DNA from 3 places in the Novosphingobium anseongense genome. Region 2 is predicted to be linked to each of the others. Evidence: riboswitches for the same ligand, from Rfam matches in the RefSeq annotation. Region 2 holds a riboswitch; each other region holds the start of a gene.
What was found. Region 2 has a riboswitch for cobalamin ahead of WG901_RS00195 (TonB-dependent receptor plug domain-containing protein). Riboswitches for the same ligand answer to the same signal wherever they lie in the genome.
Positions count from the first base shown of each region.

Region 1: linked by a shared signal. The riboswitch ahead of cobW (cobalamin biosynthesis protein CobW) and the one ahead of WG901_RS00195 (TonB-dependent receptor plug domain-containing protein) in region 2 are both predicted to bind cobalamin.
Region 3: linked by a shared signal. The riboswitch ahead of WG901_RS09535 (TonB-dependent receptor) and the one ahead of WG901_RS00195 (TonB-dependent receptor plug domain-containing protein) in region 2 are both predicted to bind cobalamin.

Region 1 is NZ_JBBHJZ010000003.1:230,523-233,793, forward strand. It holds gene WG901_RS15095 (acyl-CoA dehydrogenase family protein) at 1-83, shown strand, start outside; gene WG901_RS15100 (acyl-CoA dehydrogenase family protein) at 80-1,345, shown strand; cobalamin riboswitch at 1,413-1,633, shown strand; gene cobW (cobalamin biosynthesis protein CobW) at 1,745-2,779, shown strand; gene cobN (cobaltochelatase subunit CobN) at 2,937-3,271, shown strand, end outside.
Region 2 is NZ_JBBHJZ010000001.1:40,003-43,273, forward strand. It holds gene WG901_RS00195 (TonB-dependent receptor plug domain-containing protein) at 1-1,379, opposite strand, end outside; cobalamin riboswitch at 1,463-1,655, opposite strand; gene WG901_RS00200 (ABC transporter substrate-binding protein) at 1,724-2,581, shown strand; gene cobO (cob(I)yrinic acid a,c-diamide adenosyltransferase) at 2,578-3,186, opposite strand.
Region 3 is NZ_JBBHJZ010000002.1:173,502-176,772, reverse strand. It holds gene WG901_RS09535 (TonB-dependent receptor) at 1-1,222, opposite strand, end outside; cobalamin riboswitch at 1,402-1,658, opposite strand; tRNA gene WG901_RS09530 (tRNA-Arg) at 1,770-1,846, opposite strand; gene WG901_RS09525 (MFS transporter) at 1,908-3,179, opposite strand.

The DNA.
Region 1 (3,271 bases), on a different contig from region 2:
TGAACCGCCTGCTCTACGGCACCCCGGCCGACCACCGCCGGCTGCTCGCCAAAATCCAGATCGAGAAGGAGGCCGCGGCATGAGCGAGGGCAACAATGCCATTGGCGAAAGCGTCGAAGACTTCCGCCTGCGCGCGCGCGCCTGGATCAAGGCCAATCTCGGCCCGATCCAGCCTTTCGACCTGACCCAGGACTGTGCCGACGACGAAGAGGAACTCGTCGCCGTGGCGCGTGACCGCGCCTTGCAGCGCAAGCTCTACGACGCCGGCTTCGCGGGGCTCTGTTTTCCCAAGGAATACGGCGGCCAGGGTCTAACCCCCGAGCACAACCGTGCCTTCAACGAGGAACTCGCGGGCCACGAATACCCCTCGCGCTTCACCGTGCCGACCTTCACGCCTTGCGCGACCGTCATCATGGAGTTCGGCACGCCCGAGCAGAAGGCCGCGCATATCCCCGCGATCCTCAAGGGCGACGAGTTCTGGGCGCAGATGCTGTCCGAGCCCGGCGGCGGTTCCGACGTTGCCGGCGCGACGACCTCGGCCGTGCGTGATGGCGACGACTGGATCCTCAACGGCGCCAAGGTCTGGACCTCGCGCGCCTGGTGGCACGACTGGGGAATCGTCCTTGCACGCACCAACTGGAACGTGCCCAAGCACCAGGGGCTCACCGTGTTCCTCATGCGGCTGCAGCAGCCGGGGGTCGAGATCCGCCGGATCGAGCGCCTCAACGGCGAGAGCGAGGCCTGCGAGGAGTTCATGACCGACGTCCGCATCCCCGACAGCGATCGCGTCGGCGAGATCGACGGCGGCTGGACCGTCGGCCAGCGCTGGATGTTCCACGAGCGCATGGGTCACAACTCGCCCTATGTGACGCAGCCCGTGGGCCTGTCGCACGGCCGCAGCGAGGTGACGCCCGTGGGAATCGCGCGCCAGGCGGGGCGTCTCGAAGATCCCGCCGCGCAGGAGCTGATCGGCGAATCGCGCGCGCTCGGCCTCGTCGCGAACGAGCTGCAGCGCCGGCTCGCCTCGGGCGCGGCAGCGGGCAAGGGCAACACCGACATGTCCTCGGTCGCGCGGCTGTTCCGCGGCATGGCCAATGTCCGCCAGCGCACGATCGCCTTCGATCTCGCCGGCGCCGGTGCGGCCGGCTGGACCGAGGAAGAGAGCGACGGCGTCGGCGTGCAGGGCATGGAGTTCCTGATGCGTCAGGTCTCGTGCATCGGCGGCGGCACCACCGAGATCTCGCGCAACGTCATCGCCGAGCGCGTGCTCGGCATGCCGCGCGAGGCCTCGGGCGACAAGGGCGTCGCCTTCCGCGAGGTCCCGCGCGGGCCCAAGCGGGGCTAGGGTCCTAGTCCCTCCCCCCGGCGGGGGAGGAATGCTTGCGCTGCCACCGCCGCCGCTCTAGAGCGCCCGCAGATCGCGCCGGTGCCCCGCGAGGGGCTTAATCGGGAACGGGGTGCGGGCGTTCGCCGCTCAAAACCCAGGCTGTCCCTGCAACTGTAAGCGGATAGCGCGCTGCACTGGCTTCCCGGTTTCCGGGAAGCGGCCACTGGACCGAGCACGGTCCGGGAAGGCTCGTGCATCGCGTGACGACCCGCGAGCCAGGAGACCTGCCGGCGCACCGGTCGCTCTTGCCGCGGTCCAGGGACTGGCCATGGCACGGTATTTCTCCGTCTGAGCGGCGCACCAGGGCCGGTGCGCGCGGACGGGCCGCGTGTGCGGTCCGCGACGAGGAGAATGCGCATGAGCAAGGTGCCGACCACAGTCATCACGGGTTTCCTCGGCGCGGGGAAGACCACTCTGATCCGCCACCTGCTGCAGAACGCCAAGGGCAAGCGGCTGGCGCTGATCATCAACGAGTTCGGCGACGTCGGCGTCGACGGCGAGCTGGTCAAGGGCTGCAACGACGAAGCCTGCCCCGAGGACGACATCGTCGAACTGGCCAACGGCTGCATCTGCTGCACCGTGGCCGACGATTTCCTGCCGACCATGCAGAAGCTGCTCGACCGCGAGAACCCGCCCGAGCACATCATCATCGAGACCTCCGGCCTCGCGCTGCCCAAGCCGCTGGTCAAGGCCTTCCAGTGGCCCGACATCCGCACCCGCGCGACGGTCGACGGCGTGGTTGCGCTGATCGATGCCGATGCCGTGGCCGCGGGCCGCTTCGCGCATGACGAGGCGGCGCTGGCCGCAGCCCGCGCGGCCGATCCCAATCTCGATCACGACAGCCCGCTCGAGGAGCTGTTCGAGGAACAGCTCGCCTGCGCCGACATGGTCGTGCTCAACAAGACCGACCTCGTCGATGCCGCGACCTTGGCCGCGGTGCGCCAGCAGGTCGAGGCCGAGACGCGCCCCGGCGTCGGTATCGTCAACGCGAACCACGGCGCGGTCGACATCGCCGCGCTGCTCGGCATCACCGCCGCCGCCGAGGACGATCTCGACAGCCGCAAGTCGCACATGGACGGCGCCGAGGAGCACGACCACGACGACTTCGACAGCTTCGTGCTGAACGGCGGCGAAGTGGCCGATGTCGACGCGCTGGTGAGCAAGCTGGGCGAGGTCATCGCCGCGCACGACGTGCTGCGGATCAAGGGCATGGTCGCGGTCGCGGGCAAGCCGAGCCGGCTGGTGATACAGGCGGTTGGCCCGCGCGTGCAGCACTTCTTCGACCGCGCCTGGAAGCCGGGCGAGGCGCGCAAGACGGGGCTCGTCGTGATCGGCCAGAAGGGGCTCGACCAGGCGGCGATCGAGGCGGGGTTGCGCGGCGTGGTGGGCTGAGGGCTATGATGGAGCAGTCCCGATCCTCCCCTGGAAGGGGAGGGGGACCGCGCGCGCAGCGCGTGGTGGAGGGGTGTCGCCCCCTCGATAGCGGGACACCCCTCCGTCACGCGCTACGCGCGCGCCACCTCCCCTTTCAGGGGAGGATCTTGCCGTAATGCACCTGCTCTCCGCCACCCCCGGCACCGTCTCGAACGGCGACGAGGCGATCGATCTCGATCAGGCGCCGGGCGACATCGTCGTGTTGACCGTGGCCGACAGCGAACTCGCCTGCTTCGCCGGTGCCGCCGCGCTGTTGCCGGATGGCGCGCCGTCGGTTCGGCTGGCGAACCTGCTCCAGCTCAAGCATCCCTATTCGGTCGATCTCTATGTCGAGAAGGTCGTCGCCAAGGCGAAATTCGTCTGCGTGATCCTGCTCGGCGGCAAGTCCTACTGGCCCTACGGCATCGACGAGATCGCGCTCGTCGCGCGCGAGAAGGGCATTGCCTTCGC
Region 2 (3,271 bases):
GCCTCCCAGCCCTTTGCCCGCTCGGGCGCGAGGCTCGCGACACCGTATTCGGAGAACAGCTGGTAGAGCGTCGGCGCCTTGAAACCCTCGCCGTAGCTCGCGCGCAGAACCGTGCCGGTAGGCAAGTTCAGCACGCCGCCCGCGGCGAAGAGCCACTTGCCGCCGAAGCGATCGTGATCGTCGTGGCGCAGGCCGGCGTTCAGGGTGAGGCCCCCTATCGGCTGGGCGCTGAGTTGGCCGTAGAAGCTGGTGATGTCGGCGCCGCCGCGCACGGGGGCGGGAACCGGCGTGGCCAGGGCGGCGGGCGGCGAGGCCGAACGGAAGCGCGAGCGCTCGTTCTCGGCGCCGGCGAGCAAGGTCCAGCCCTCGGCGATCGCGAAAGCGCCCTGGTACTCCAAGCGGCGGTTGTGGCCGGCGGCGTCGAAGGTCTGCGCACGCGCGCGGGTGGGGTTGAAGTTGTCGCGGTCGGTGTCGGTATAGGTATAGCCGATGCGGTTGCGGAAGCGGCCGTCGAGCAGGTCCAGGTTGATCCCGGCATACCCTACGAATTCGCGGTTCAGCGAATATTCGAGGCTGTCGGCGGTGGATGCGTCGATCTCGGTCTGCGACGAGGCGTAATAGCCGCGCAGGTCGGCCGAGATCCCCGGTGCGAGTTCGATCACGGCGCGGCCGCTGACGTTGCGGTTGATATAGCCGTCCGCCTCCTTGCCGCCGAAGGCCGGGGCGAGCGCGCTAATGCCGTCGGTGGTGAAGGCCTGGCCGCCGAGGCGCCAGGCCAGCGGGCCGGTCTTGCCGCCGATCGCGGCGCGCGCGCTGACGGTCTCGTGCGAGCCGGCCTCGACGTCGAAGCTGCCTTCGAGCGTCTTTGCGGGCAGGGCCGTCACGACGTTGACCACGCCACCGATCGCCTGGCTGCCCCAGAGGATCGATTGCGGCCCGCGCAGGACCTCGATCCGCGAGGCGTCGCCGGCGAGCAGGTTTGCGAAGTTGTAACCGCCACTGCTGGCCGAGGGATCGTTGAGCTTGACCCCGTCGATCACGACGACGGTCTGCTCGCTCTCCGCGCCGCGGATGCGCAGCGCGGTCGTGGTGCCGTAGCCGCCGTTGCGTGAAATGCTGATGCCCGGCGTGCGCAGCAGCAGTTCGGTGACGCCGATGTCCTGGGCACGGTCGATCGCCGGCTTGTCGAGCACGGTCAGCGAGGCGGGAACCTGATCGACCGGGATCGCGAGCCGCGTCGCGGTGACGAGAATCGTGTCGGAAGAGGACGGGACCGGGGCGGCCGCGTCGGGGGCGGGGGCTTCCTGCAGTTCGTCGGCCTGGGCCGCGAGCGGCAGTGCCAGAAAGGCAACGGAAACGAGATATTTCAGTACGCGCACGACCAAATCTCCCCCACGCATGCGTGGCTGGACTTGTCGTCGCTCGGGTTCACCCCCGTCCGCTCGGCACACCCTGTCCGCGCGAAGGACGACCGCGACGGGCAGGTCTCCTGGCTTGCGGGTCACTGCCGGTTCGCGCCGCCTTCTCGCGATCCGAGGATCGCAATGGCCTATGGCGCGATGGCTCGCCGCTCACAGTTGCAGGGGCAGCCGGGGTCTCGAACCCCGTTCCCTTTTCATCACCCTTGCGGGTGAACCTGTCGCAGGGGCGGCGTTAGGCACATCGCTGCATTGCGTCAATGACGGCGCTTGCCGCCGGCGCGGGCTCGGCTATGTCCCGCCGGATGCGTCTGGTCCTCCGCACCCTGATCCTGCCGATCGCCCTCGCCGCCATGGCGGGTGGCGTGCTCGCGACGGGGAAGGTTCGCCCGGCACTGGCCCGGCCGCCGCAGCGCATCGTCTCGCTCAATCTCTGCGCCGATCAGCTCGTGCTGCGGCTGGCCGATCGCAGCCAGATCGCCGGGCTGACGCGCAACGCCACCGACCGCGAGATGTCGGCCGAAGCGGTGCGGGCGCGGGGCTTGCGGCTGCTCAGCAAGTCGGCCGAGGAGATCGTCGCGCTCGATCCCGATCTGATCGTCGGCATGCCCGCGCGGCGCAGCGCCGCGATCAAGGTACTCGAGGACCAGAACTACCGCATGGTCGATCTCAAGCCCGCCGAGCAGTACGACCAGATCCTGTCCTCGATCCGCAGCACGGCGGCGGTGGTCGGCCATTCCGATCGCGGCGAGGTGCTCATCGCGCAGATGGACCGCGAACTCGCCGGCATTCCCCGGCTCGGCCGTGGCCGCGTTGCCGCCTATTACCAGCGGCGCGGTTTCATGACGGGCACGGGTACCCTGATCGACGAGGTCATGGCGCGCGCGGGGCTGGTCAATCTCGCGACGAAGCTGGGCAAGCCGGCGCTGTCGCAGGTCAGCCTCGAGGAGATGGTCGCCGCGCGGCCCGACTTCCTGATCGTCGAAAGCGCGACCGATGTTGTCCGCGATCAGGGCACCGAGATGCTTCACCACCCGGCGCTCGCCGGTATTCCGCGAATCTCGATCCCCCAGGCCTGGACCGTCTGCGGCAGCCCGGCTTACGTCCGCGCGGTGCGGGGGATTGCCGAGCAGATCGCCCGGCACGACCGCGGCAGGCGCTAGAACTCGATCCCCGCCTGCGCGCGCACGTTCTGCTCGCGGAACGGGTGCTTGACCAAGGTCATTTCGGTGACGAGATCGGCGATCTCGACGAGGCCCTCGGGCGCATTGCGGCCCGTGACGATGACGTGCTTCATCGGCGCGCGCGCGGTGACCGCTTCGAGCACCTCATCCAAAGGCAGGTAGTCGTAGCGCAGGACGATGTTGAGCTCGTCGGCCAGGACCATGTCGTAGCTCGGATCGGCGATCATGCGCTTGACCTCGTCCCAGGCCTCGCGCGCCACGGCGATGTCGCGCGCGCGGTCCTGGGTGTCCCAGGTGAAGCCTTCGCCCATCGGCTTGAACTCGACCTGGTTCGGGAAGGCGTCGAACACGGCCTTCTCGCCCGTGGTCATCGCACCTTTGACGAACTGCACGACGCCGACCTTCTTGCCGTGGCCGATCGCGCGCACGACCATGCCGAGCGCCGCCGTGGTCTTGCCCTTGCCCTTGCCGGTGTTGACGATCAGCAGGCCCTTATCGACGGTCTTGGTCGCGCCGATCTTCTCGTGCGCGGCCTGGCGCTTCTTCATCTTCTCGGCGTGCTGTTCTTCGGTGCGTTCGGCCATGGGATGGGCTCCTTCGGGCGCGGCGGATAGCCGAAGCGACCGAGGCCGCAAACGGAAAAGGCCGGGCGTGGTGAAACGCCCGGCC
Region 3 (3,271 bases), on a different contig from region 2:
TCGCGGTCGGCTGATCGATGAACAGGCCGGGCACCGGGTTCACCACGCTGATCAGTCGCGTGGCGTTGTTGCCCGAATTGCTGACGTTCTTGTAGCTGATGTGGTTGACGTCGAAGCCCACGACGACCTGGTTCTCGACCGTGCCGAAGCTCTGCTTGAGATTGGCGGTGGTCCGGTTCCCGGTCTGCTTCTGGATATGGTAGAGTTCGAGGAAGCTCGACTGGCGGATCTGCGCCGGGCTCGTCGCCGTCGCCGCGACCCAGGTCACGTTCTCGGCGTTCTGCCAGTATTTGTTGGCCCAGAGGTGATAGAAGGTGCTGCGGATCGTCAGCGCTTCGGACGGTGTCCACTCGATCTTGCCCTGGCTCCAGTTGTCGCGGAAGCGCAGCACGGCATCGGTTACGTTGTAGTTGTTTTTGCGGATCGACGTGTCGAGCGCGCCGTTGACCAGCGGCACACCGAACCAGGTGCGCGGCTTCTGCGTGCTGAAGTCGTGCGACAGCGTGATGCTGAGATCGCTCGCGGGCTTGAACCGGATCGCGCCCGACAGCGCGAGTGCGCTGTTCTCGCCGCGCGCCATCCAGCCGTCGGAACGGCGATAGCTGGCGTCGACGCGGAAGCCGACGCTATCGTTGATCGGCCCGCCGGCACCGGCCGCCACGTTGAACGTGTCGAACGAGGCGGCACCGGCGCGGCCGGCCACTTCGAGCGTGTCGCCAGGCTGCCGCCGCACGACGTTGACCGCGCCGCCGATCGCGCCTTCGCCATAGAGCACCGAGGCCGGCCCGCGCAGGATCTCGACGCTTTGGGCCATCCATGGATCGGCCGGGAAGGTCAGCGTGTTGTTGTACATGCGCATGCCGTCGTAGAGCGTCATCACCGAGTTCTGGCCGGTGAAGCCGCGCGACGAGAGGCCGAAGCCGAACACGCCCGAGGTGTTGACGATGCCCGTCGCGCGGGCCGCGGCATCCTGGATGGTCAGGTCGCCGCGCAGGCGGATCGCATTGCCGTCGAGCGTCTCGACGCTGGCCGGCGTTTCGAGCGGCGTGAGATTGAGGCGGCTGGCGCCTTCGGTCTTAACGTTGAGGCGAAGCTGGTCGACCGTGCCGACGACGACGATCGTTTCGCCTTCGGCGGCAGTGGCATCGGCTTCGCCGGCATGGGCCAGCGCAGGCGCGCAGAGAGAGAAGGCCGCGAAAGCAGCCGGTGCAAAAGTCTTCATGATACTCCCCCGTCGGCGTCTCACGACACTGGGCAGGGGCTTGCCGTTCATGAACGGTCGGCAGCGTGCACCGGCCGGACGCCCGGGGGCAACCGGCACACGAAACCGATGCAGCCCCAGCCGCTCGTTCGTCGCTCAGACGGAGTACACCGTGCCGCGGCCATCCCCTGGACCAAGGCAAGAGCGACCAGACGCCGGCAGGTCTCCTGGCTCGCGGGTCATAGCTTGATGCACGACCTTCCCAGGCCTCGCATGATTTAGCGTCCGGCCCAGTGGTTGGCGGCTCGGGATCCTACCCGTCCGCACATGTGCATCGCGCTCGCCGCTTACAGTTGCAGGGACAGCCTCGGATTCGGAAACGCAGGATCGCTCCGGCCTTCCTCACCGCGTTCCCGTTTTAAGCCTCTTGCGAGGCACCGGCGCGATCATGCGTCCGCAATCTTTGGGATCGCGAACGGCGCGGCTGATACAATGGAGATGGGCAAATCACAAGCGCCCGACGAGCGCACTGACGATGTCGCTGCGGAAAGCCGAATCTGCGGATATATGGTGCACCCGACAGGATTCGAACCTGTGGCCTCTGCCTTCGGAGGGCAGCGCTCTATCCAGCTGAGCTACGGGTGCGGGCCGCGTGCGACTAGCAGAGGGCGGCGCACATTGCCAAGCGCAATGTCGTCTATTCCGATCAGGCTGTCGCGGGATCGGCGAGTGGGGCGTCGTGGGGCGCGTCCTCGGCATCGAGATCGGGGTAGGGGCCCAGCATCAGGAACAGCAGCATCGTGCCCAGACAGGCGGGAATCTGAGCCCAGAGTACGATGTCGTAGCTCTTGGTCACGTCGTAGATGTGGTTGGCCAGCACCGGGGCGATGCCGTTGCCGAACAGCATCAGCCCGTTCATCGTACCGAACAGCGCGCCGAAGGCACGGAGCCCGAAATGCCGTGCCGCGAGATAGGCGCAGCAGTCGACCTCGGTGCCGACCGCGAGGCCGAGGATCAGGCAGGCGATCGCGGCGACGCCGGGGCCGGGGAAGGCGAGCAGCAGCAGCACGGTGACCACCGGCATGGCGACGCTCGCGGCGGCGACCTTGGCGGCGTCGAACCGGTCGAGCAGAAAGCCGCCGACGATCCGCCCGGTGATCGAGCCCAGGCCGAGCAATCCGGCGATGCCCGCGGCGCCGGCGGGGGTCAGATCGCGGGCGATCAGCACGGGGACGAGGTTGGTGGTCAGCGCGCAGATCGTCACCGAGAACAGCAAGGTCGCGCCGGCGAGCTTGAGGAACCGCGGCTGGGTGAAGCCTTCGCGCGCCGAGACGCCCTGAACCTGGCGCGGGGTTTCGGCTGCGGCGCCGGCCTTGCCGCCCTCGGCGGGCATGCGGAACAGCAGCCAGGTCACGGGGAAGGTGAGCGCCGCGCCGATCACGCCGAGGCCGACATAGGCCTGGCGCCAACCATAGTGTTCGACCAGCCAATTGGTCAGTGTCGGCACGAAAGCGGCGGCCACGCCCGTGCCGCACAGCGCGATGGCGAGCGCGATTCCGCGGTTCCGGTCGAAATAGCCGTTGATCGCCTTGGTCCAGACCGTCGGCAGGATCAGCATGTTGCCCGCGCCGAGCAGGATCCACAGCAGCCACCAAGATTCGATGCTGGTCGCCTGCGACAGCGAGGCCAGGCCGAAGGCGAAGACGAGAATGCCTGCGAGCGCGATGCGGCGCGGACCGACCTTGTCGATCGCGAGGCCGACCAGCGGCGCCGCGACCAGCGCGATCGTCGAGATGATCATCAGCCCCATCGAGGTCTGTGCGCGCGACCAGCCCATCTCGCGTTCGAGCACCGGGATCATCACCCCCAGCGAATAGCCGTGGGTCGAGCAGAGCATGATGCCGATCATGCAGGGCGGCAGGATCCGCCAGTTCTGCCGCAGCTCACCGAAGCCCGGCCGCCCGCCGTCGATCGCCATCACTCTCTCCAATTCGTATTTTCGCGGCCAATTGACCGTGCTTTGGCAGCGCGCGCAAGAGCAAGGCAGGGGCTTTTAGCGATTTGGCAAGC